2 regions of the Halanaerobium hydrogeniformans genome follow, and region 1 is predicted to be linked to the other one. Evidence: a T-box and tRNA genes for the amino acid it is inferred to sense, from the RefSeq annotation. Region 1 holds a T-box; the other holds one or more tRNA genes.
The links. A T-box is a leader RNA that pairs with one kind of tRNA and senses whether it is charged. The one in region 1 lies ahead of thrS (threonine--tRNA ligase), so its partner is inferred to be a tRNA-Thr.

Region 1 (9,337 bases):
ATGCTAGAGAAGAAAGTAGCTAAATGTAATATTTAAATTAAAAAGAAACTAAAGATCATAATTTTAGATGAGCAATTAATGCAAGCTTTAAATTATGCAGTAAAACAGGGAGAAGACTTAAAGCCCATAAAACTCTAATTCAAGTGTAATTTCGAAATTTTCTCCAATAGTCTTTTGTTTGATTAAACCGATGTTCTTAGCATAATAATGATAGCTTTTATTGTTATTTTCTTGATTAAGAGAAGTAATCTTTATTTGTATCACATCATAAAATGTTCCAGCAGGTACAGTTATAACTTTATCGGTAGAAACAATTCGTCGTTTTTTATCATTTGTTTCCCAGGTAGCACCTTCTTCAAGCGGTAGTTGTAAAATCACCTCTTGAACTTCAGCTTCCTCTTCTAATTTTTTAATTAAATTATTTTCGTCATAAAATTCGGCTTCTGCAAATATTTTTACTATTCGATTTTCTTCAACTTTATAAACTAAAACTATATTTGTACCAGTACCTTTATCTAAAATCTGTCCATACGAGTTTTCTGTGAACATAATTTCTCTTTCCAAACCAGGATGAATTGGTCCTTCACCAGTAAAATTATATGTCATTCCTTCTTGTAATGGTAAATAAGCTTTTAAATTAACAGTTTCTCTTTCATCAGGGACACATCCACCGATAATTAATGATATCAACAAAATAATTAAAAGTTTCTTATAAATTTTAATCTCCTCCTAAAAATAGATTAAAATATAAAATCATACTTTGCTAGTTAATATAATCTTATCATATTAATTCTAAGCTTGCAGCACTAAAATTACAATCAAATTCGGTTAAGAATAGGGGAGATAGCTCAATTCAAAATATATAGAAAAGACAAAATTTGTATAAGCTTTAAAAATATTGGTTCTTTAGCAGGATGTGGAGGATCAGAAGAAGGCTATGATGATCCAACCACCGAGGAAGAAATGCGAGAAGAAGTTGAAGAAGGAGTCGATGAACTTGAAGAAGAATTACAGGATAGTTTTGAATAGTGATTTATTTTAAAAGATCAATTACATTAGAAACAAAAAACCCCCAAGAAACCTGCACTACCAGGGTAAACTTGGGGGAAATTAACTTATTAAATTAAAATGGTGCCGAGGGTGGGACTCGAACCCACACGAACAAAATGCCCACAGCGCCCTCAACGCTGCGCGTCTGCCAGTTCCGCCACCTCGGCTCATCACAATTATAAATTATACCATAAATTATTTCTTTGTCAATAGAAATTGGAAATTTCCTGTTGATTAATTTTAAAAATTTGTCTAAAGATATCGAAAGTAGATAAAATCATTAAGAATGCCCAAATATGCAGGAATTAAGCTAATAATCACGAATATAATTTATAGAGACAAGAGTTCATTAATAGGGAGGTCAATTACATTGGCAGAAAAAAATCCAGAAAATAATCAAAAAGAAGAAAATCAAAAAGAAAATAATAAATACAAATGGTTGGGGATTGCTTTAATAGCTCTGCTTATTTTATTTATTGCTTATACAGGTTATTATCTCGAAAGAGGAATAGAACCTGTAGATGATGATTTAATTGTTGGGGGAGATCAACTTCAAGAAGATCCAGGTTTAATTGACAGACTGTTGGGTTTGATGAATTTAAATGATACTACTTTTGAACAGGAATTAGATATATTATTTGTTGGTTTAGATGATACAGATGATAAAGAACTTGATGAGGTTGAAGCTAACTCAATTATGATAGTTAAAATTAGACCTGAACAGGAAGTAATTATTATCGAGACAGTTGATGAGACTATGGAATATCAAAATAGAGCTTTAAAAGATTTTGATTTTAGAGAATTAAACACTAAAGTAGCTCAGGCAAAGTCCAGGGACTTTGATTATTATCTTTATTTAAATTTTCCCGGTTTTGAAAAAGTAATTGATGAGCTCGGAGGAGTACAGATAACTTTGGATGAGCAGCTGAGAGTCCCAGGCCTGGGTTTAAATTTAAGGGCCGGTAATAATCTTTTATCTGGTAAAGAAGCCTTAAACTTTGTACGCTGGAAGGACTTAGATAATGATACTCGCCTGCAGAGACAGAGACAGGTTATAAATGCAGTAGTAGAAAGAATTAGAGGTAATAATTTTCTCTTTAATGTAAGGGATTTATATAATACGGTTGTTAATACATATAATTCAGTCGAAACAGATATTAGCCCTGTCTTAGCAACAGAGATACTGAATTATTTAAGAGAAAATGACAGTATTGAATTAGAGTTTGTAGATTAAAAGAAAAATTTGTATGCACTAGATTAATCGAGTATAAAGGAGTATATTATTCTTAAAAGCTTTTAAATGCGTCTAATAAACTATTAATGTTTTTGACTTGAGTCTGCTTTTTATATATACTAGTTATTGCTGACGCAGTAATTGTTTTTTAATCTACTGCAGATGGGCGAATAGCTCAGTTGGGAGAGCACCTGCCTTACAAGCAGGGGGTCACAGGTTCGAGCCCTGTTTCGCCCACCATTTTATATTATACGGAGGTGTAGCGTAGCGGTTTAACGCGCCGGCCTGTCAAGCCGGAGATCGCGGGTTCAAATCCCGTCTCCTCCGCCATTTTGGTGAGATAGCTCAGTCGGTAGAGCAGTGGATTGAAAATCCACGTGTCGACAGTTCGATTCTGTCTCTCACCACCATTTTTGAGCGGGAGTAGCTCAGTGGTAGAGCATCACGTTGCCAACGTGAGGGTCGCGAGTTCAAATCTCGTTTCCCGCTCCATTCAATTTGCAGCCAGGCGGCATAGCCAAGTGGTAAGGCAGAGGACTGCAAATCCTTTATTCCTCGGTTCAAATCCGAGTGCCGCCTCCAAATATAGTTTTAAAATATATCTTATTTAAGAATCCAAATCAAAGGGTTATTTAGCTATTTAGCTAATCCTATGATTTGGGTTTTTTATTTGTATTTTTTTGCTAAAAAATTGAGCAGCTAATTTAATTAAAAGATACAGAGAGCAGTTTTTAAAACAAGCCCAAAAATTATCAGAGAAAGCAAAAAAATTTGGCCTTTTGTCTTGACAATAATAGAACCCGTTGATATAATACAAAATGTCGCAAGATAAAAATAAGCTTAAAAATACTTATTAAAGTTTTGTGCCGGGGTGGCGGAATTGGCAGACGCATCGGACTTAAAATCCGGTGGGAATTTATTCCCGTGTCGGTTCGAGCCCGACCCCCGGCACCACTTTTTAAGTTGGTATAGCTCAGTTGGTCAGAGCGCTACGTTGACATCGTAGAGGCCAGTGGTTCGAATCCACTTACCAACACCATTTTAAATCAGATATAATTTGCCGGGGTGGCGGAATTGGCAGACGCATCGGACTTAAAATCCGGTGGGAATTTATTCCCCGTGTCGGTTCGAGCCCGACCCCCGGCACCACTTTTTATTCCACTAGCTTTTTCTGAAAAGTCAAAGCAATAGGTGGATTTTTTTGTCTTACTTGACTTTTTATTTAAGAAGTTTTATAATTAATATTAATAAAATTAATAAATATTAAATGCAGAGATTGGGAAGAGTATTTTTGCTGAATGTTAAAAGAGAATTGTGTCAGAGGCTGAAAACACATAACATTTCTGCAGATTGAAAACCACCCATGAGCAGGCAGAAGGAAAATAGTATTTCTGTCCGGATATAAACCGTTATTTTATTAAGTGAATGTTCATCTATAATTAGAGATGAATATTAACTAGAGTGGAACCGCGATCCGTCGTCTCTATTATTGAGATGAGGGATTTTTTGTATTTTAAAGACCTTTAATAGCTTATAAATAGATTTTAGAAAATAAAAGGGGGAGAAATAAATGTCAGAGGTTAAAATTACATTACCAGATGGCTCGCAAAAAGAATATGATGCTGGAGTTACAGTAGAGGAAATAGCTTATTCAATAGGTAGTGGTCTGGGGAGAGATGCTATAGCTGGTGTAGTTGATGGCAGAAAAGTCGATGCATATTATGAAATCACAGATGATGTAGAACTCTCTATCATTACAATTGATAGTGAAGAAGGTTTAGAGGTTATTAGACATACAGCTTCACATGTGATGGCCCAGGCCGTAAAAAGACTTTATGATAATGTACAGGTTGCTATTGGTCCGGATATTGAGGATGGATTTTATTATGATTTTGATTTAGAAGAGAGTTTTAATCAGGAGTCATTAGAAGAGATCGAGGCAGAGATGCAAAAGATTATTGATGAGGATATAGAGGTAAGAAGAAAAGAATTGCCCAGAGAAGAAGCAATTGCTTTAATGGAGGAGAGAAATGAGGATTATAAAATAGAATTAATCAATGGATTAGATGACGAAATGATCAGCCTATATTTCCAGGGTGATTTTGTTGATCTCTGTAGAGGTCCTCATCTTCCTTCAACAGGTTATGTGAAAGCTTTTAAATTATTAAATACTGCTGGAGCATACTGGCGTGGTGATGAAAACAATGCCATGCTGCAGCGAATATATGGTACAGCTTTTGCTTCCCAAAAAGAACTGGAAAAATATCTAGAACGTAGAGAAGAAGCCAAAAAGAGAGATCATAATAAACTGGGTAGGGAATTAGACCTTTTCATGACAGTAGATGAGATCGGTCAGGGATTACCCCTATTAAAGCCTAAAGGAGCAAAGGTAGTTCAAATATTACAGCGTTTTGTAGAAGATGAAGAAGAAAAAAGAGGCTACCAAATAACAAAAACTCCCTTTATGGCCAAAAGTGATTTATATGAAATTTCTGGTCACTGGGAACATTACAAAGATGGTATGTTTATTTTAGGTGATGAAGAAAAAGATGATAATTTAATGGCATTAAGGCCGATGACATGTCCATTTCAGTTTCAGATCTATAATTCAAAACTAAGAAGTTACCGTGATCTTCCGATCAGATATTCAGAAACCTCCAGCCTTTTCAGAAATGAAGCCTCTGGTGAGATGCATGGTTTAATTAGACTGCGTCAGTTTACGATTTCTGAGGGACACTTAATTGTTACTCCTGAGCAGTTAGAAGAGGAGTTCAGAGGAGTAATTGATCTGATAAACTACATGATGGAGTCAATAGGTATAGAAGATGATATCTGGTACAGATTTTCTAAATGGGATCCAGAAAATAAAGATAAATATATCGACAATCCAGAAGCCTGGAAAGATTCACAGGCAAAGATGAAAACCATCCTGGATAACCTTGATATGGAATATGAAGAGGCAGATGGAGAAGCTGCTTTTTATGGTCCTAAATTAGATATTCAGTTCAAAAATGTCCATGGTAAAGAAGATACAATAATTACAGTACAGATAGACTTTGCCCTGCCTGAGAGATTTGATATGACATATATTGATGAGAACAATGAAAAACAGCATCCGATTGTTATTCACAGAACTTCAATCGGTTGTTATGAACGTACTTTAGCAATGTTGATTGAAAAATATGCAGGTGCTTTTCCAACCTGGCTGGCTCCTGTACAGGCAAAAATAATTCCTGTTTCTGATGATCAGCTGGATTATGCTTATCAGATTAAAAAAGAACTTGAAGCAGATGATATCAGGGTAGAGGTTGATGCTCGAACCGAAAAGGTAGGCTATAAGATTAGAGAAGCTCAGGTTGAACAGGTTCCATATATGCTGATTGTTGGCAGCCGTGAAGAAGAAAACGGCAGTGTTTCTGTACGTGAAAGAAGAGAAGGAGACCTCGGTACAAGTCCACTTGCAGAATTTAAAGAGAGAATTCTTGCTGAGATAGAAAACAAAGTTATTAACAAAGAAGATGCAATATAGATATAGGTACCTGGTACCTATAAATTAAAAAAAGAAGAAAAGCCTTGTGGTACCTATGGTCTTACCATAGGTACCTGGTACATATAACAGAATGGAGGGTAATATGGGAATAAAATATGGGATTACTGCAGGTACTCCTTTTGATACTAAACTGGGAGAAATATTTTTTAGTAAAAAAGGACTGGAAGTTGTTTCTGCCTATATTTCAGAAACTGCTGATGAGCAGAACAGGTTGCAGTATATTTCACCTAAAAAATTGGAGATTAAAACAATAAATACAATTAGGCATTTGAAAAAGGCCGGGGCAAATATAATAATTATTTACTGTAATTCTTTAAGTGCTGTGCTTGAGGTAGATAAAATAAGTGCTCTGACTGATATCCCTATCTTAACCCCATTAGCTGTTTATAAAAATCTTGATCTAAGTTCTTTAGATAAGCTTGCTATACTGGCTGCTAATTCTCAAAGTGCGGCTAAAATTGAAAATATCATTGCAGAAAAGAATCCTCATCTAGAATTTGTTAGTGCTGGAATTATGCCAATTATTAATGCGATTGAAGCTCAAAAAGATCCAACAGAAATATTAGCTGAAGCCGGACTTCAAGAACTTTTAGTAGCTTTTAGAACCATGGGAGCCGATACATTACTTTTAGGATGTACTCATCTGCCCTATCTTAAAGAGGAGATAAAGGGCTTTTATGAAAACATTATTGATCCTGCAGACAAAATTAAAGTTATGGCAGAAAAGCTTTTAGCTCACAAATAAGAAGTAGCTAATTATCAACAAATAGCAAATTGGAGGGATTTTTTATGGGAAAAGATATTTTTGAACTGCGCAGTAGTGTAAGAAAATTTAGTGATGATCCGGTATCTGATGCTGATATTAAGAAAATGCTTAAGGCAGCAACTCTGGCTCCTTCGGGAAAAAATATGCAGAACTGGCACTTTGTAATAGTAAAAAATAAAGATAAAATAAATGAGCTTGCAGATATCATAGCTAAAAAAAATAAAAAGCTAAGAGATGCTGTTGATGATGGAGATTTAAAAGATAATTTCAAGAAATATTTAAAATTCGGCACCTTTTTTAAAGATGCTCCGGTTTTAGTATTGTTTTTTGCTGCTCCCTATCCAGTAACAGGTAGAAATATTATGGAAGCTGCTGGTTCACCTAAGGAAGAAATTGAGGCACTTATGAAAGCTGAACCCGGTATCCAAAATATTGCAGCTGCTGCAGAAAACTTTATGCTAAAAGCTGCTGAGCTTGGCTATGGAACCTGCTGGATGACAAGTCAGAATTATGCTGCTTTAGAGATAAAGGCCAGTCTAGAGGCAGATTTTGATAAAAGCATTTTTGATCTGGCCTTAATTACTCCACTTGGTGTGCCTGCTGGCGAGGTTAGTTCACCGAAAAGAAAAGCTCTTGAAGAAGTAACGAGCTGGCTTAAATAAATGAACTAAAATAGCACAAAGTTAAGCTGATATTCTTGACAGGTGTTTTTGGCTGTGATATACTCATTAAGGAAAAGAAAGTAGAGACACCTGTTTCTCACCAGCAGAGCTGGTTAATATCAGTAATTTAATTGCAGCAGAGTTATAGCTATTTTGCTGTAGAAATATGCTTTTAAAGTATATTTGTTCTACTGATTTTGTATTTAACGGGTGGTTTCTACCATCCGTTTTTTGTTTTCTATATCACTCAGGAGGTGCATAAATATCGTTAATGATTTAAGAGTCAATGATCGTATTAGAGCAAAAAAGGTTAGGCTAATCGATCCCGAGGGTAATCAGATTGGTATCAAGTCACGGGATGAAGCACTAGACAGTGCTGCAGAACAGGGTTTGGACTTAGTTGAGGTTGCTCCCCAGGCTAATCCACCTGTTTGTAGAATAATGGATTATGGAAAATATAAATATGAACAGGCTAAAAAAGAGAAAGAAGCCAAGAAAAACCAGAATGTAATGAATGTCAAAGAAGTTCAGATGGGTGTTAAAATAGAGGATCACGACTTTAATGTAAAATTAAAGCAAGCTCGCAGATTTTTAAACAACAAGGATAAAGTAAAGGTAAGAATCCGTTTTAGAGGTAGAGAAATGATGCATAAAGAATTAGGCTATAACCTTATGGATCGTCTGATCGAACAAACAGATGATATCGGTAAGGTAGAAAGTAAGCCTAAGATGGAAGGTAGAAATATGATGATGTTTCTAACTCCAGATCTTGATGATTAAATTAAAGTGCATTGATCCTTTAATTTAGAGAAGGAGGGAAATTCATGCCAAAGATTAAAACACATAAAGGTATAGCAAAAAGAGTTAAAACTACTGCCAGTGGAAAAATTAAGCGTCATAAAGGATTTCACAGTCATATTTTAACTAAAAAATCTGGTAAAAGAAAAAGAAAGCTTCGTAAAGCAACAATGCTTGATAAAACTTATCAAAAAAGATATAAAAAATTACTACCATATAAGTAAGAAAAACTATAACTTAAATAAGAATTTGTTAAATTGGAAGGAGTGTCACAAAGATGCCACGTGTAAAAAGAGGTAATAAGGCGCGTAAGCGCAGAAAAAAGGTTTTAAAAATGGCTAAGGGATATTTTGGCTCCCGCAGCAAATTATTTCGTCCTGCTAATCAGGCAGTAATGAAATCTCTTCATTATGCTTATGTAGATAGAAAAAAGAAAAAGCGTAATTTTAGAAGACTCTGGATCACCAGAATCAATGCTGCTGCAAGACAGGAAGGCTTATCTTACAGCCGTTTTATCAATGGTTTAAGACAGGCTGAAGTTGAAATAGATCGTAAAATGTTAGCCGATCTGGCTGTAAATGACTCAGATGCATTTTCAGATCTGGTTGGTTTAGCAAAAGAACAGCTAGGAAATTAATAAATGAATGAAATTATAAGCAGTTCTCAAAATGATAAAATTAAATATTTAAATAAGCTCTATCGGAGCAGAACAAGACGAAAAGAAGGTGTCTTTGTTCTGGAAGGAAAAAGGCTTATTGAGGCTGCATCAGCAGGAGGAGCAGATTTTGAACGGGTCTTTCTCTCTCCTGCTTTTTTTAAAGCTGATAAAAACAAAGATTTAATCGATAAGCTGCAAAACAGGGTCAGCCTGGACCTGGTCAGTGAAGAATTATTAAAAGAAACTGCAGCTACAGTTAATCCTCAGGGGATTATCGCTATTGTTAAAGAACCTAACTACAGCAGTGAAAAGTTTTTTAAAACTGCAGATAAAATTTTACTATTAGACAGGATTCAGGATCCAGGTAATATGGGAACCATGATTAGAACTGCAGCAGCAGCTGGATTTGAGGCAGTAATTGCCCTAAAAGGTTCGGTGGACATCTATAACCAGAAGGTTATCAGGGCAAGTATGGGTGGTATTTTTGCCATCCCAATCTGGCAGAAAGTTTCTAAAAATGAATTTAAAAAAGATTTAAAAGACAGGGCAGCTGATTTTGAACTGCTTGCAGCTGATATTAAGGCTGAAAAATATCATTTTGAGCATCAATACCAGCAAA
Region 2 (15,495 bases), 200 kb from region 1:
AAGCTCAGCTTCAACTTTATTCAGCAAATATTCTTTTGCTTCACTTTCTGAAAAACTAGAAATCTTCTCTAATTTTTCAGTTTGTTCTTCTTTAATCTTTTCTATTCTTTCTTCAGTCTGACTGAGATTTTTTTCTCGATCTTTAATGCTCTGCTCTTTTCGTTCTAAGTTGTCAGCTTTGCGATCAAGGTTTTCCTCTTTTTTCATGAGGCGATTCTCAAGCTTTTGCAGCTCATCACGTCTTTTTTGACTTTCTTTATTCGCTTCTTCACGAATTTTATGAGCTTCTTCTTTAGCTTCAAGAGTAATTTCTTTTTTCTTTGCCTTAGCATCTCTTTCTGCATCTTTTAAAATCTTTTCTGCTTCATTTTCTGCAGACTGCATACGGGCTTTAGCAATATATTTTCTAATTAAATACCCGGTTACAATACCGATGGGTAGGGCTATTATAAAATACAAAACAGCTTCGTTAATAATATTCACCTCCTGACTTATATTCAGTTTTTAGTTGATTTTAATTTTATTTACTATTTACATTTTAACTTTTTTAAGGCCTTATGTCAAGCAAATATATTGATATGCCTTAATAGTAAAAAGCCTGCAGAAGCAGGCTTAAAGTTAAAAATCATTTATCTGTTACTTCAAAAATGATATCATAGTCAAATCCTTTGTTCGAAAGATAATTTTTTAGTTTATAACTTGAGCGGTCTTCTTCTTTTCTCCGCCTCAACCATTTGTTGCTTAAATACTCTGCCATTTTTATTTCTTCTTCTCTACTTAAGTATTCATCTAGGGCAGTATTGATTATCTGTTTTTTTACCCCTTTATTTCTTAATTCTTTGTAAATTAACCTTCTACCTCTGGGATGATTATTAATTCTAGAACGTATCCAGAGTTCTGAAAAACGTTTTTCATTTAATAAATCTTTATCGAGAAGATAATCAATAACCTTATCTATTACTTCTAAAGAAAAGTCTTTTTTTTCTAAACGATCTCTCATTTCCTGAATGGTTCTTTCTCTATAGCTAAGTAATTTAAAAGCTTTATTTTTTGCCTTTTTTAATTCTTCCTGATCCATTCTTTATTCATCATCCTTTTCTTTTTCAACTTCTTCTTCGATTTCACCATCTTTTAAACCAACTTTAACTCTAATCTTTTCATCAATCTCATTTAAGATATCTGGGTTATCCTGTAAAAATTCTTTTGAATTTTGTCTACCCTGACCAAGTCTAACATCTCCATAAGAATACCAGGAGCCAGCTCTATCAACAATACCTGTATCTACCCCTAAATCTAAGACACATCCAGAACGAGAGATTCCAGTACCATACATTATATCAAATTCTGCACTTCTAAATGGAGCAGCAACTTTGTTTTTTACAACCTTGACCTTAGCAGTACTACCGATTAATTTATCTCCATCTTTAATTGTTTGTGATCTTCTCATTTCAATTCTAACCGAAGAATAAAATTTGAGGGCTCTCCCTCCAGGAGTAGTTTCCGGATTACCAAACATTACCCCTATTTTTTCTCTAATCTGATTGATAAATATTATAGCAGTATGTGATTTGCTGATTGCTCCTGACAATTTACGCATTGCCTGAGACATCAATCTTGCCTGTAAACCCATATGTGAGTCTCCCATGTCTCCTTCTAGTTCTGCCTTAGGCACTAAAGCGGCAACAGAGTCAATTATTACTAAATCTATTGCATTACTTCTGACAAGTGCTTCTGCAATTTCTAAAGCTTCTTCTCCACTATCAGGTTGAGAAATTAAAAGATTATCAATATTTACTCCTAAATTTTTAGCATATTTAGGATCTAAGGCATGTTCAGCATCGATAAAAGCTGCTATACCATCAAGTTTTTGGGCTTCAGCTATTATGTGCAGACCAAGTGTTGTTTTACCTGAAGATTCATTACCATAAAGCTCAATAATCCTTCCTCTTGGAATACCTCCTACTCCAAGTGCCAGGTCAAGCGGCAGTGCTCCAGTTGGAATTGCCTCTACATTTAAGCTGGATGCTTCACCAAGTTTCATTATTGAACCTTTACCAAACTGTTTCTCAATTCTTTTGACAGCTTGATCAAGCGCTTTTTCTTTATCTTTAGTTGCCAATATTATCTTCCTCCCTATTTGTTTTATATTTTAACTGCAGTTTTTGTCTTTAATTTTATTATAGAACAAATGTTTAGATAATGCAAGTCTATTGTATTTTTTTGGAAAATAGCTCAATGTATTCTGGGCCAGCTGGATGAAGTTTACTTTGATAAAGACTGATTGTATTTAATTTAGAATATATATTAATAAAATTTTTATCTAAAAATATATCTTTAAAATCTATCGAGGCTGATTTTTTATTGCGAGCCAGGCTTAGATGGGCTGTAAATTCTCTATCATCCCTTTTAAAACCTAATTTTATCATTTCTCGCTCTATTATTTCTTTACATTGCTCTAAAAATTCACTGCCTTTAACAACTTCTAAAAATATTACCCTGGGCTCTTTTAAATTTGGAAAAGCATTTAAAGAATTAAATTGAATGTATTCTAGCGAAGTTCTAATTTCAATTTCCTCTAGTTTTTCAATTATTTCTTCTTTCTGTTCCTCAGTACATTCACCTAAAAATTTTAAAGTTAAATGCCAGTTTTCTTTTTTTATCCATTTAAGTTTTGGGTTTAATTCTTTTTTTAAAAGTTTAACTTTTCTAGCTATTAATTCGCGGCTTCTCTCACTGATATTTACTGCAATAAAAAGACGCATTAATATACACCCCTAATTTTTTTCGATCTCATCAAGTAAATCTCTTGCTTTTTGAAATCTATCATTTAAGTGTAGAGTCCTTCTTAGTTCAGCTCTAGCAGCTTCCATCATATTCGCGTGATAATAAGCCAGTCCCAAATAATATCTGCTTTCAAAAAACTCAGGGTTTTTCTCTACTGCTTGTAAAAAGCTTGATATAGCATTATTATATTCTTCTTTTTCCAAATATAATTTACCTTCTGCCAGATAAGCATTTACATAATCGGGATTATAAGTTAAAGAATTAGAATAGTAGTTTAGTGCCTGTTCATAATCTTTTCTTTCTTGAGCTATTACACCGAGCAAATAATATGCATGATAAGAATTCCTGTTTATATCTATAGCCTTGATTAAGGCGTCCTCTGCATTTGAAAAATTATCTAAAGCAAGATAATTTTCTGCAATTTTAACATAATAAGGTACAAAATTAGGATTTGCTTTAATTCCTAATTCATATATTGATATCGCAGAATTATAATTTCCTAATCTTTGATATAAATTACCTAAATTTAAATAAATAGATTGCTGAACAGTTCCTTTAGCTAAAGCCTGCTCATAAAGTTCTACAGCTTTATTTAAATCACCATTTTCCTCATATAATTTTGCCAGATTAAGATAATCTTCTGCAATTGGGTTGTCATCAATTATTTCTTGATAAATATCTGCTGCGTTTTCTCTTTTATTGTTCTCTCGATAAGCATAGGCTAAATCTCTTTTAAATGTATTTGAACTTAAACCCAATTCTGAAGTTTTTTTTAAATATTTTAAAGCCATTTCAAAATCTGCACTGTCAAATTGTCTGTTTTTGTTTAAAAACAATTCTCCAATTTGCCAATTTAAAGTTCCGCTCTGATAACCCAGTTCTTCTAATTTTTCCACGTAATTTATTGCTGACAGAGTTCTGTTTTCTTTTACTGCTGTCATTGTAAGATAATATAATACACTGAATTTAAAACCTTCATCTAACTCATATTCGTTTAAGAGTAGAGAAAATTCTTGTTCTGCCTGATTAAAATTCTGTTGATTATAATTTTTTAATGCCTGAGAAAATAAATCTTCAGCAGTTGTTTTTGCACCCTCCTGAGCAGCTAAATTAGATGAAAACACTAATATAATGATTAAAACAATTAAAAAAAATTTCTTTTTCATCATGATTCTCCTTTTATTTTAAGAGCTTAATAGTTTCAAAAAAAGCTATTTGAGTTGCATAATAACGGTTGAGAGACCTGCCATAGTTTTTATTTAACTCTATGGTTTTAATTTCATCATTATATTTTATTGCAATATGCATGGTTCCAGGCATCTTATCTTCCATACTACCAGGGCCAGCAACACCACTAAAGGCAATCGCAATATCACTTTTAAAAATCTCAGCTGTATTTTTGGCCATTGCAGTTACACATTCTTTACTTATCATCCCATATTTTTTGATGATTTGAGGATCTAAATTAAGTAGATTTATTTTCGCCTCTTTAGTATATGCCACAATAGAACCCTTAAAAAATTGTGAGCTCCCAGCTTTATCACTCAACCTTTTTGCAAAAAGACCACCTGTAAAAGATTCTGCACTTGCAATTGTTAATCTTGAGTTTTTTATTTTCTCGACAAAGATTTCTAAAATATCTTTATCGTCTTTACTATAAAGATACTCTCCTAAATGTTTGACAAGTTTTTGTTCAGCATTATCAAGCATGGTTTCAGTTTTTTCTCTATCCATAGAATCAGAAAGCAGAACCTTTAATCTTAATTTAACCTCACCCTTGGTGGCTTGATAACTTTTTTCTATTTGTGAATCAATTTTTATTTGATTAAATTTATCTTCTAGTGTTGATTCACCAATCCCAATAAAATTATATTCTCTATAAATTATTTTGTTTTTTGATAATTTCTCAAGTTCTTTTTTTATACTATTATTAAATATTGCGACCATTTCTCTAGGAACTCCAGGTAATAAATAAAATCTAGTCTGATTATCAAAAATTTTTAAAGCTGGAGCAGTACCATTATTATTTTTAATTATTTTTGCATCTTTTGGTAGATAGGCCTGACGAAAATTATTTTCGGTCATTTTATAATCATGCCTGGCAAAAAAATCTTTAAGACTTCTGGCAATTTCTTCAGAATAAATCAGTTCTCTGTCTAAGGCTTCTGCAAGAGCATCTCTACTTAAATCATCTTCTGTCGGTCCAAGTCCACCGGTAATAAAGATCAACTCAGCATTCTCAGAAGCAAATTTAATTGTTCTAATAATATCCTCTTTTTTGTCACTGCTAAGATAGATACCGGTTACTGTAAATCCCAATTCTCTTAAATTTTCTGCTAAAAATTTAGAATTACTATCTTTTACTAAACCAGCTAATAATTCAGATCCAGTTGCAATAATTGCTGTATTCACTATTTTCACCTCATCATAATTATTATATCATTTTAAGAAAAGAAAATCGACCACAGAGGGTCGATTAAATATAATTTCTAAACTAAGTTTTTTTAATTTTTAAAGAAAATGAATTATTATTTTTAATATTCCCAGTGAAACAACTCCAGCCAAAACATCATCTAACATAACCCCTAATCCTGATGATAGAGACTGTACCCTATCAATTAGCCAGGGTTTTTTAATATCAAAAAACCTAAATAAGATAAAACCGGCAATTAATACTGCTACACTGGTCTGCAGGCTGTAAAAAGTTATCAGCTGGCCTGCCATCTCATCAATAACTATCTTAGAATGATCTTTGATACCGGTTCTTTTTTCCTCATAATTAGCAACAGCTATTCCACCAATTGTTAAAGCTGTAATTAAATAAAAATTATTTAAAAATGGAAAGAAAAATAATAAAATGATAATCAGCAGTGAACCCCATGTACCTGGTGCATAAGGCAAATACCCACTGTAAAAACCAGTGGCTAAAAAGTGGTTTATTTTATCGAGCATTTTTTCTCCTCCTGCTAACATTATGAATAATCAACTTCTGCTCCGGCAAAATATTTATATCCTGAATAAACTGTAATTAACACTGCTATCCAGACAAGACCTTTAGTCATATATACTGGCAAATTGATTATATGAGGATCTATTATTAAAGCTATAACAGTAATTATTTGAATAGTAGTTTTTACTTTCCCCCATATACTGGCAGCTATAACAGATCCTTGATCAGCAGCAACTACTCTTAAACCGGTTACTGCAAGCCCCCTTGCAATTATAATAATAACTGGCCAGGCGGTAATTTTACCGATCTGTACAAAAGCTATTAAAACACCATAGATTAAAAGCTTATCAGCTAAAGGATCAAGAATTTTACCCAGGGCAGTTATCATGTCATATTTTCTGGCAAAATAACCATCATATCTATCAGTTATTGCAGCAGCAATAAAAACAATTAAAGCCAAAAGATCACCCACAAATGTACCGATAAATAAAAGGCCAATAATAATAGGTACCAGCAGAATTCTCAGAGCAGACAACTTATTTGGTAGATTCATCTTTTATCTCTCCTTTCAATTCATAATGATAGGCTTCTGTAATAAAGGTCCTATAGATATTACCAATTTTTAAGTCATTATTCGCAACTGGAATGTAAATTTGATTATCAATCTCTGGAGAATCAAATCTAGAACGAGCCAGATAATGATCATCAGTTTTTTCTTCAATGATTACCTCAAGCTCTTGATTTAAAAGACCTTTGTTTTTCTCTAAAGAAATTTCTTGTTGAATTTCTAAAAGTTCTTCTTTTCTCTGTTTTTTAACTTCAGGAGATATTCTGTTGGGCAGATTATAGGCTGCAGTATCTTCTTCTAAAGAAAATTCAAATACTCCTAAGCGATCAAATTTAAATTCTTTTATAAAGTTTTTTAGATCTTCAAAATCGGCTTGACTTTCACCTGGGAATCCACTTATTAAAGAAGTTCTTAATTTTACATCAGGAATTTTATTTCTTATCATATTTATTATATTAGCGATATCTTCCCTATCTCCTTTGCGATTCATTAATTTCCTAATTTTAATTGCTGAATGCTGGATTGGTAGATCAAGATAATTACATATTTTATCTTCTTCAGCAATTACTTCTATCATCTCTTCTGTTATAAATTCTGGATAGCTATATAAGATTCTTATCCATTCAATACCCTCAACTTCAGTTAACTTTCTTAAAAGTGGGGCAAGAGCAGAACGACCATAAATATCAATTCCATACTGGGTTGTATCCTGGGCAATTAAAATTAACTCTTTGATACCGGATTCCGCTATTTTTTTGGCCTCTCTTATTATATCAGCAATTGTTCTGCTTTTTATACCACCTCTAATCTGAGGTATACTGCAGTAACTGCAGTTGTTATTACAGCCTTCTGCAATTTTTAAATAAGCAAAAACATTATTATCAAGCTCTCTTGGTAAAGATGCACTGTAATCAAAACCGGCCTCTTCTATTCCACCGGCTTTTTTACCGGCTAAACTCTCCTTTATTACCTCTGTTATTTTATCAAAATTAGAGGTCCCAAGTACTGCATCAATCTCTGCTATCTCATCCTGTAATTCTTCACTATATCTCTGAGTTAAACAACCGGTTACAACAACCGATCTACAATTGTGTTCTTTTTTATATTCCAGTGCTGTTAAAATTGTGTCTATAGATTCTTCTTTTGCATCCTGAATAAAACCACAGGTATTAATAATGATTACCTCTGCTTTTTCAAAGTTATTTATATATTCAAACTCGCTGTCAGAATTTAAAAAACCCTGCATATGCTGACTATCAACTTCATTTTTTGGACAACCTAATGTCATTATAGAATATTTAATCATTTTTACTCCTTTTTTATTAAGCATTTATTAAAAATTAAGTCTATAATTAGAAAAAAGCCCCTGAGGGCTTTAAATTATTTAAAAATGGTCGGGCTATCCGGATTTGAACCGGAGACCTCTACACCCCCAGTGTAGCGCGCTACCAAGCTGCGCCATAGCCCGATCTCAACAAGAAATATTATATATAAAGAAAAGATATTTGTCAAATTTTTTAAGCTTATTTGACTAAAAATTTACTTTACATAATCTAATTTTTTTAAAAATTCCATAGTCTTATCCGGGTAATCTGTTACTACAAAAATCTCCTGCAGAGAAGAACTGTTTTTAGCTATCAATTTGATTCCACTTCTTGTATTATATTTCAACTGCAGATAAGCAGGAACTCCACTTCCCTTACGACGATTTATTCTACCAGGAATAATGCTCTTGATCAGTGCTGAAATAGCAATATCCTCTAAAAATGGAAGTATATCTTCAATAATAGTATGCTCCTGTTTTATTTTGTTGTGTCTGTACTTATTAGCCATTTGAATCACATCCTCAATTTATTATAACATTGTAGTATTATAGTAGCAAATCTTAAGTAAGAAAATCAACTTAAGCATTAAAAAAAAGAAGTCGAATTCGACTTCCCTGTCATATCAATGGAGCTGATGACCAGACTTGAACTGGTAACCTGCTCATTACAAGTGAGCTGCTCTACCAATTGAGCTACATCAGCCTATTATTTTATATTAATTAAAAAAATGGCAGGGGAGGCAGGAATTGAACCCGCAACCAACGGATTTGGAGTCCGCTACTCTGCCAGTTGAGCTACTCCCCTAAAGCTTTCTTTAACAATAGATTTATTTTCTCAGCGACAATTAATATTATAATCATTAAGCCGACATTTGTCAAGGAAATGTACTTAAAAAAGTATAATTACTTTGCAGTAGAAAAAATATTATGATAGAGGTCCTGACCATAACTGGTAATTAATGGCCTTGCTTCAACTATTTTAAAAGTTCGGCTACCATCATCTTTTCTTTCTGCTCTCAGAAATTTAACATCATCATCTTCTCTCTCATAAAAACTAGATGCAAAATTATAGAGATGAGTGACAAATAAGATTTTAATTTTTTTCTCTATTAATGCCTTTACAATCTGTCTTGCGATCTCTGAGCCTTCTTTTTCAGTTGTTGCTGCAAAAGACTCATTAAACAAAACCATAGCATTAGGCTCGAGATTATCCACTATTTTGTTCATCCGTTTTAATTCTTCATCAAACTTTCCACTTTCCATTTCCGTGTCTTCTTCTCGTTTATAATGTGTATAAAGATCCTGGCAGAGATTAGAAGTGTATGATTCTGCTGTCACAAACATTCCTGCCTGCATCATAAGTTGAGCTAAACCGATCGCTCTTAAAAAAGTTGATTTGCCACCTTGATTGGCCCCAGTAATAATATAAAGACTTTCTTTTTCAGCTTTTAGATCATTTCCAACAACTTTATTTTCCATGGTTAAAGCTAAACAGGGATCATATAATTCTGTAATTTGCTGTTTTCGTTCAGTAACTTTCAGTGGTTGGGGAAAACTTATCGGCTCATCTAGTTTTTCTAATTTCTTAGAAAGATTTAAACAACCAATATAGAAAGAAAGTTCTACACGTAATTTTTCAAAAAAACCCAGAATATGATCTGAGGCTTGACCAACTGTATTGGCAGTATAATTGACTGCTCTATCTTTAATCTCTGAAATGGCCCTAAAGCCAGCATCATCGCGGGAATTTATAGAGAACCTATATGAACGAGCTGAATTAAAAGAAATCTTTGACCAAAGATGTTCAAACAAATTACTGTTTTCATTTCTGAGCAGGGAATAGTTGTTTCCTTTATTACCCTCTTTCAATTCTGCTTTGATGAAAGTTCCTTGTCGGAATTTTAACTCCTCTAAATGCCCTTCTGCTTCAGCAAAAAATTGATTATTTAGTTGTTTCTGTATTATTTCAAAAAACTGTTTAAATCCCTCAGAATCAAATTCTTCTTTATGGTTATCAGCCATCATTCTTAACTTTTCTAGCATTTCCAGAAAATCTTTAAGTAAATTTACAGAACCACTCAATATTGATGTTGGTGATTTCCTTAAAATACCGATATAATGATTATTTTTTTTATCGATAGCTTCAATTACAAGTTTATAAAGATCTTTAACAACTTTAGTATTTTTTAAACAATCTTTTAAAATATCCTGCCGATAAATAATGTTAGAAATGTCAGTAAGACTATTAAGTATTGTTTTTTTGACAACATCTTTAATCAAATCATCTTCATTTGCCATAGCTTTTAGTAAAGTATTAAGTTCTAGATCTTTAATCAGGGCTTTAGAATTTTCTGGCAATTTCATCTCTTGATCAAAATCTTTTTCTGGATACATTAGAAATACCTTCATTAACTAATCCTCTCCTTCAAGCAATCATAAGTAAGCCTGTATTTTTCAGCAATTGAAACTGCATAGGCCACCCCATTAGCTTTTTCTCTAATTAACTTATATGTTCGATTTGTGGGATCATCTGATTCAACCTGTGCTACCATACTAACTACTTTAGGGCTCATAGAAGTCAATTCGTCCAGAAAAGTTACACAGATAGCTATTGAATCTTTCTTTATTATTTTTTTAAGGACTTTTTTGCCGAGAAAAACAGCATCTCTTGCTGTTGTAGAAGTAAATATTTCATTCAAAATAACCAGGCTGCGATCTGTTATCTGATTAATAATTTTTCGAATTCTTAAAAGATCACTTTCTAATTTTCCATGCAAATCCTTAATATTTTCTTCTCTTTCAAAGTGAGTAAAAATTCCTTCAAATAAAAAGAGCTTGGCTTTTTTAGCTGGTATAGGACAACCAAGGTTTGCTAGATAATGTAATTGTCCAAAACTACGTGCAAAGGTCGTTTTACCACCCTGGTTAGGTCCTGTTACAACTATAATTCTTTCCCTGTCTTCTAGATAAAAATCATTACTGATCACAGTTTTTTGCTTTTTGGAATATTTTTGAGCTAGAGCAAGATCAAACATCTGCTGACAGGATTCATTCTTATCATCAGTACTCAGTATAGGATAGCAGAAACTTAAACCAGCCTTCTTCAAAGAAGAAATATTTTCAAGATATGCTAAATAGAATTGTACCTCTCGATCAAAAACGCTAATAGTTTGGTCCAAAAAGTCAGAATGAGTATTATAATAATTATCAAGTCTAGAAAAAATATCTGGATACAGTTTTGCTACCCTTTCAATTATTTTAGCTTCAACATGGTTCATACCTGTAGAAGTTCGCAAATTATTTTTATAATCCTTTGCTCCATTTTCTTTAAATCTTGCGAATGTTTGTTCTATTTCGGGTCGGTAATCTTTTTCACCCTGATATTCCTGAACTCTAACTTTCCCTCCATAAATATTCAGACAGTATTTAATATCTGCCAGTTCTTCTTTAATTTCCTCCATTTCTCGCTGCAGATTATTAAAATAATCAGTATCTACATAATCCAGTAGATATTCTTTAAAGCTAAGAAAACCTAATGATTTTAATTTAGTACTTTTTAATCCAGCAGTTAGTTCATTTACTGCCTGACAGTAAAGATCAACAGCCTCTAATAACCAGCCCTGCTGGTTATACTTATAGCTAAGTTCTTGAACTAGATTGAGAAACTGTCTTACCCTACGCATCTTTTTAGCAAAACTATCTATCTTTTTGTAAAGTTCATTATTTTCTAGCTCCTGCATTATCTGCTGACGGTACTTGATATTTTCAAGGTTGCTAAGAGGTCTGTAAAAAAAAGATTTCAAGTTATATTCTTTCTTCCCAGCAGTAATATTATTAACTATCTGATCAAGATTTAGATCACCAAAAAAATCTGGTTCTTCTTCATTTCCATTATAAGTAGCATCTTTATATAATATACTATGGAAATCTTTCATTTAATCGTTCCCCCTTTTTAAAATAAAAGCAATAATTAGTATTTTAAAACTCTCTGTTTTAGGATATGAACTGCTTGATTACTTCTTTAATATTTTTTGTAAAATCATAATTGTTGCAATTTTCTCTGAAAAAGTATAGTAAAATGCAAAAAGCCCCTATTTATCAATAAAGTCGAATCTTTACTGTTAAATAGGAGCCATTATCTCAAATAATTGAGCAGTTTAAGTGAGCACCTTCACTTATTTAGTTTTACTTTACTACTTAAATATTATATTAAAATTTATTATTAAAGTCAAGATAAGCAACTTAAAAAATCATCTATTGGTCTGTTAAACAGCTAACTTTAGCTTAGATTTCATTTTTAATATCTTTTCTCCCCTTGATATACTCACTATAACTTTCCTATCTTGGCAGTTTTAGATAAAATGCTGGAAGCAGCAAAAGATAATATTCAGATGATGTATAAAAACGCAAGTGATTTTTAAATAGCAGTAAAATGGCAAAATTGCATTAAAAAAAGGAAAGCCGAAAACATCCGACTTCCCTGTCATATCAATGGAGCTGATGACCAGACTTGAACTGGTAACCTGCTCATTACAAGTGAGCTGCTCTACCAATTGAGCTACATCAGCATATTATTTTATATTAATTGAAAAATGGCAGGGGAGGCAGGAATTGAACCCGCAACCAACGGATTTGGAGTCCGCTACTCTGCCAGTTGAGCTACTCCCCTAAACGCATGTATTTTCAATCAAGCAATAACTATTATAATAGAGTTATGGTTTAAGGTCAAGTGTTATTAAAGCGATTATATAACTTTAAATTAATTTAAGTCAATTATACTCTGCTTTACGCTAAAATACTTCGCTTTTATACTGAAAATCTATTAAAAAATTACTAAGATAATATTGATTATTTCTCCTCTATTGTTAATATGTTTCTATTTACTTGCAAAAAGATTGAGAATATATTATCATTATATCGTAAAAGATGAATATTTACTTAAAATGAGGTGGTTATAAAATGGAAAAACACGATTTGATTGTTATTGGTATGGGACCTGCTGGAATGGCAGTTACAGCGATGGCAGCAAATATGAACTTAGATGTACTTGCAATTGAAAAACATAAAGTTGGTGGAGAATGTTTAAATTATGGCTGTATTCCCAGCAAAGCTTTACTTAAAGCTGGTGAGGCAAATGAAGTTACAAGAAACTTAAAACAATATGGAATTAAATTAGATGCAAAAACTGAAATTGATGATCCTTTAGAGGTAGTTCGAAAAAAGGTTAATCAAATTAGTGGGGCAAAAACAATGAAGGCTTTTGAGAGGGCTAATTTGATAGTTGATCAGGGAGCAGCTAAATTTGTAGATAAAAAGGTTATAGAAGTTGATGGGCAGAAATATACAGCAGATAAAATATTTATTGCAGCTGGAACAAGGCCTATGATACCTCCTATTCCCGGTTTAAAAGATGTCTCTAGATTAACTAATTTAAATATATTTGAACAGAAAGAGATTCCAGAAAAGCTAACTATTATTGGTGGAGGAGCAATTGGATCTGAGATGGCCCAGGCCTTCTCTAGACTTGGTTCGGAGGTAAATATATTTCAAATTGATAATCACCTTGTTCCTTCAGGTGATGAAGAAGCAGGCAGAGTATTGGAGGAGAAATTCAAAAAAGAAGAAATTGGAGTATTTAATAGTACAGGAATAGACAAAGTAGAAGAGAAAAACGGCAAAATTATTACTCATACAGAAAAAGGAATATTTGAATCAGATGAAATTCTTGTCGCTGCAGGAAGAGAAATATATCTTGAGCCTTTAGAACTCGGTAAGGCAGGGATTGAATATGATCAAAATGGAATCGAAGTTAACAGCCGTTTAGAAACAAATGTCAAAGGTGTTTATGCAATAGGTGATTGCAATGGTATATCAATGTTCTCTCATGCCGCTATGCATCAGGGGATGCTTGCTTTAATGAATGCGATAAATCCTACTCCAATCAAACAATTCAAATATGAAGATTTTGTTGTACCCTGGTCTGTTTTTACAAAACCAGAAATTGCACAGGCAGGTATGACAGAAAAAGAAGCTGAAGAAAAAGGCCTTGATTTTCAGGTAATTAAATCTAAATATGGGGATTATGGCAGAACTATTGCTGATGGTAAACCTGAAGGATTTGTAAAAGTTATCTGCAGCAGTAAAGGTAAGGTATTCGGGGCCACAATCGTTGGAGAAGCAGCAAGTGAATTAATCCAGGAATGGGTGCTTGCAATTCAGCATAATCTTTCAATGTTTGATATTATGATGACTCAGCATTCCTTCCCCACCATTTCTCTTTTAAATAAAAGGGTTGCAGAAAAATGGATGATGGGTAAAACTGATTCAGGTATAGTAACAAAACTAGCTAAAAAATTTATATAAGAGCTTTAATTAAAAGCAGGTCTCGAGCCTGTTTAAATAACAGGTGTTAAAATAAGATTAGAATTTGATAATATACAATTTATATATTCATATGAGGTGGTAAATTAATGCAAAAAAATATTAAAGCAAACAAAATTGCTGTAATTGGAGCTGGGAACGTTGGAGCTACCACAGTTTATGCTCTGATGGCTCAAGGTATTGGCTCAGAGATTGTTTTAATAGATATTAACCAGGACAAAGCCGAAGGTGAGGCGATGGATTTAATGCATGGCTCTTCTTTTGTTAAACCTGTTGATATATATGCTGGTGATTATGAAGATCTAAGTGATGCTCATTTAATTATAATAACTGCTGGAGCAGCTCAAAAAACTGGAGAAACTCGACTGGATCTCATCAAAAAGAATACTGAAATATTTAAAAATATTATTCCTTCGATTACTGAATACAACCAAGATGCTATTTTGTTAATTGTTACAAATCCAGTTGATATTTTAACCTATCTAAGCTGGAAATTATCGGATTATCCAGCTAAAAGAGTTATCGGTTCTGGAACTGTATTAGACAGCTCACGCTTTAAATCTTTATTAAGTAAACATTGTGGTGTGGCTGCAAATAATGTTCATGGATATATTATTGGAGAACACGGAGATAGTGAGGTGGCTGTCTGGAGTTTAACCAATATTGCTGGAACTAAGCTAAAAAATTACTGTCCAATTTGCGACAAAAATTGCCATACTAATGAACTTGAAAAAATTGCTGAAAATGTTAAAAATTCAGCCTATGAGATTATAGATAAAAAAGGTTCTACTTTTTACGCAGTTTCTCTAGCTGCTGCTAGAATCGCCAGAGCTATTTTAAGAGACGAAAATGCTGTTTTAACAGTATCAAGTTTAATGAAAGGATATTATGGTATCAATGATTTAAGTCTTAGTTTGCCAACTGTTGTAAACTCTACAGGTATAGAAAAAGTTCTAGATCTACCCCTTGCTGAATCTGAAGAAAAAGATCTTAAAAAATCAGCTGCTCAATTAAAATCCAATCTTAAAAAATTAGATATTTAATATAAAAAGGATGCCAGCTGGCATCCTTTTTAATATTTATTTTATTTCTGTAGATTAAGCATCTAAAGCCTGCAGATCACTATTTAATTGGGCAAATACATAAATAGGTGCACAACCTTGGTATTCAGTTACATCTGCTGCTACTTCCATTGCTTTTTCTACTTCTTCTCTTGATCCAAACTTTTTCCAGCAATCTCCAACAACAAATAAATGCTTACCTACAGCATCATTATAATCTAGAGATGGAACTCCACCTGCAATTATTAAAGATTCTCCATTTTCTTCTACAAATCTTTCGGTGTCTACTCCACCTTTAAAGCTATCCATAGCTCCTCTTATATATTTATAACAGCCTGGACAGGTCTGCTGGATTAAAACATCTATTCCAGGAATAAGTCCAACTGGATTACTTGATGGACGTTTAAAGAAACGTCTTACACTATCA

Region 2: it encodes a tRNA-Thr, which carries the amino acid that the T-box ahead of thrS (threonine--tRNA ligase) is inferred to sense. The anticodon was not compared.

Annotation. Positions count from the first base shown of each region.
Region 1 covers NC_014654.1:1,640,098-1,649,434, reverse strand. Annotated here, with positions in the region: gene HALSA_RS12470 (MgtC/SapB family protein) at 1-23, shown strand, start outside; gene HALSA_RS07510 (TapB family protein) at 118-693, opposite strand; tRNA gene HALSA_RS07505 (tRNA-Leu) at 1,130-1,217, opposite strand; gene HALSA_RS07500 (LCP family protein) at 1,421-2,284, shown strand; tRNA gene HALSA_RS07495 (tRNA-Val) at 2,449-2,524, shown strand; tRNA gene HALSA_RS07490 (tRNA-Asp) at 2,538-2,614, shown strand; tRNA gene HALSA_RS07485 (tRNA-Phe) at 2,619-2,694, shown strand; tRNA gene HALSA_RS07480 (tRNA-Gly) at 2,702-2,776, shown strand; tRNA gene HALSA_RS07475 (tRNA-Cys) at 2,792-2,866, shown strand; tRNA gene HALSA_RS07470 (tRNA-Leu) at 3,150-3,238, shown strand; tRNA gene HALSA_RS07465 (tRNA-Val) at 3,247-3,323, shown strand; tRNA gene HALSA_RS07460 (tRNA-Leu) at 3,344-3,433, shown strand; T-box leader at 3,548-3,772, shown strand; gene thrS (threonine--tRNA ligase) at 3,855-5,813, shown strand; gene HALSA_RS07450 (aspartate/glutamate racemase family protein) at 5,917-6,579, shown strand; gene HALSA_RS07445 (nitroreductase family protein) at 6,624-7,262, shown strand; gene infC (translation initiation factor IF-3) at 7,473-8,042, shown strand; gene rpmI (50S ribosomal protein L35) at 8,087-8,284, shown strand; gene rplT (50S ribosomal protein L20) at 8,338-8,697, shown strand; gene HALSA_RS07425 (TrmH family RNA methyltransferase) at 8,701-9,337, shown strand, end outside.
Region 2 covers NC_014654.1:1,435,632-1,451,126, forward strand. Annotated here, with positions in the region: gene rny (ribonuclease Y) at 1-483, opposite strand, end outside; gene HALSA_RS06410 (regulatory protein RecX) at 626-1,078, opposite strand; gene recA (recombinase RecA) at 1,082-2,119, opposite strand; gene thpR (RNA 2',3'-cyclic phosphodiesterase) at 2,208-2,762, opposite strand; gene HALSA_RS06425 (tetratricopeptide repeat protein) at 2,775-3,950, opposite strand; gene HALSA_RS06430 (CinA family nicotinamide mononucleotide deamidase-related protein) at 3,964-5,196, opposite strand; gene HALSA_RS06435 (phosphatidylglycerophosphatase A family protein) at 5,296-5,736, opposite strand; gene pgsA (CDP-diacylglycerol--glycerol-3-phosphate 3-phosphatidyltransferase) at 5,757-6,287, opposite strand; gene rimO (30S ribosomal protein S12 methylthiotransferase RimO) at 6,271-7,608, opposite strand; tRNA gene HALSA_RS06450 (tRNA-Pro) at 7,694-7,770, opposite strand; gene HALSA_RS06455 (DUF2103 domain-containing protein) at 7,842-8,135, opposite strand; tRNA gene HALSA_RS06460 (tRNA-Thr) at 8,254-8,329, opposite strand; tRNA gene HALSA_RS06465 (tRNA-Trp) at 8,356-8,431, opposite strand; gene HALSA_RS06470 (MutS-related protein) at 8,530-10,035, opposite strand; gene HALSA_RS06475 (MutS-related protein) at 10,035-11,561, opposite strand; tRNA gene HALSA_RS06480 (tRNA-Thr) at 12,119-12,194, opposite strand; tRNA gene HALSA_RS06485 (tRNA-Trp) at 12,220-12,295, opposite strand; gene HALSA_RS06490 (dihydrolipoyl dehydrogenase family protein) at 12,586-13,989, shown strand; gene HALSA_RS06495 (L-lactate dehydrogenase) at 14,097-15,050, shown strand; gene HALSA_RS06500 (DUF362 domain-containing protein) at 15,105-15,495, opposite strand, start outside.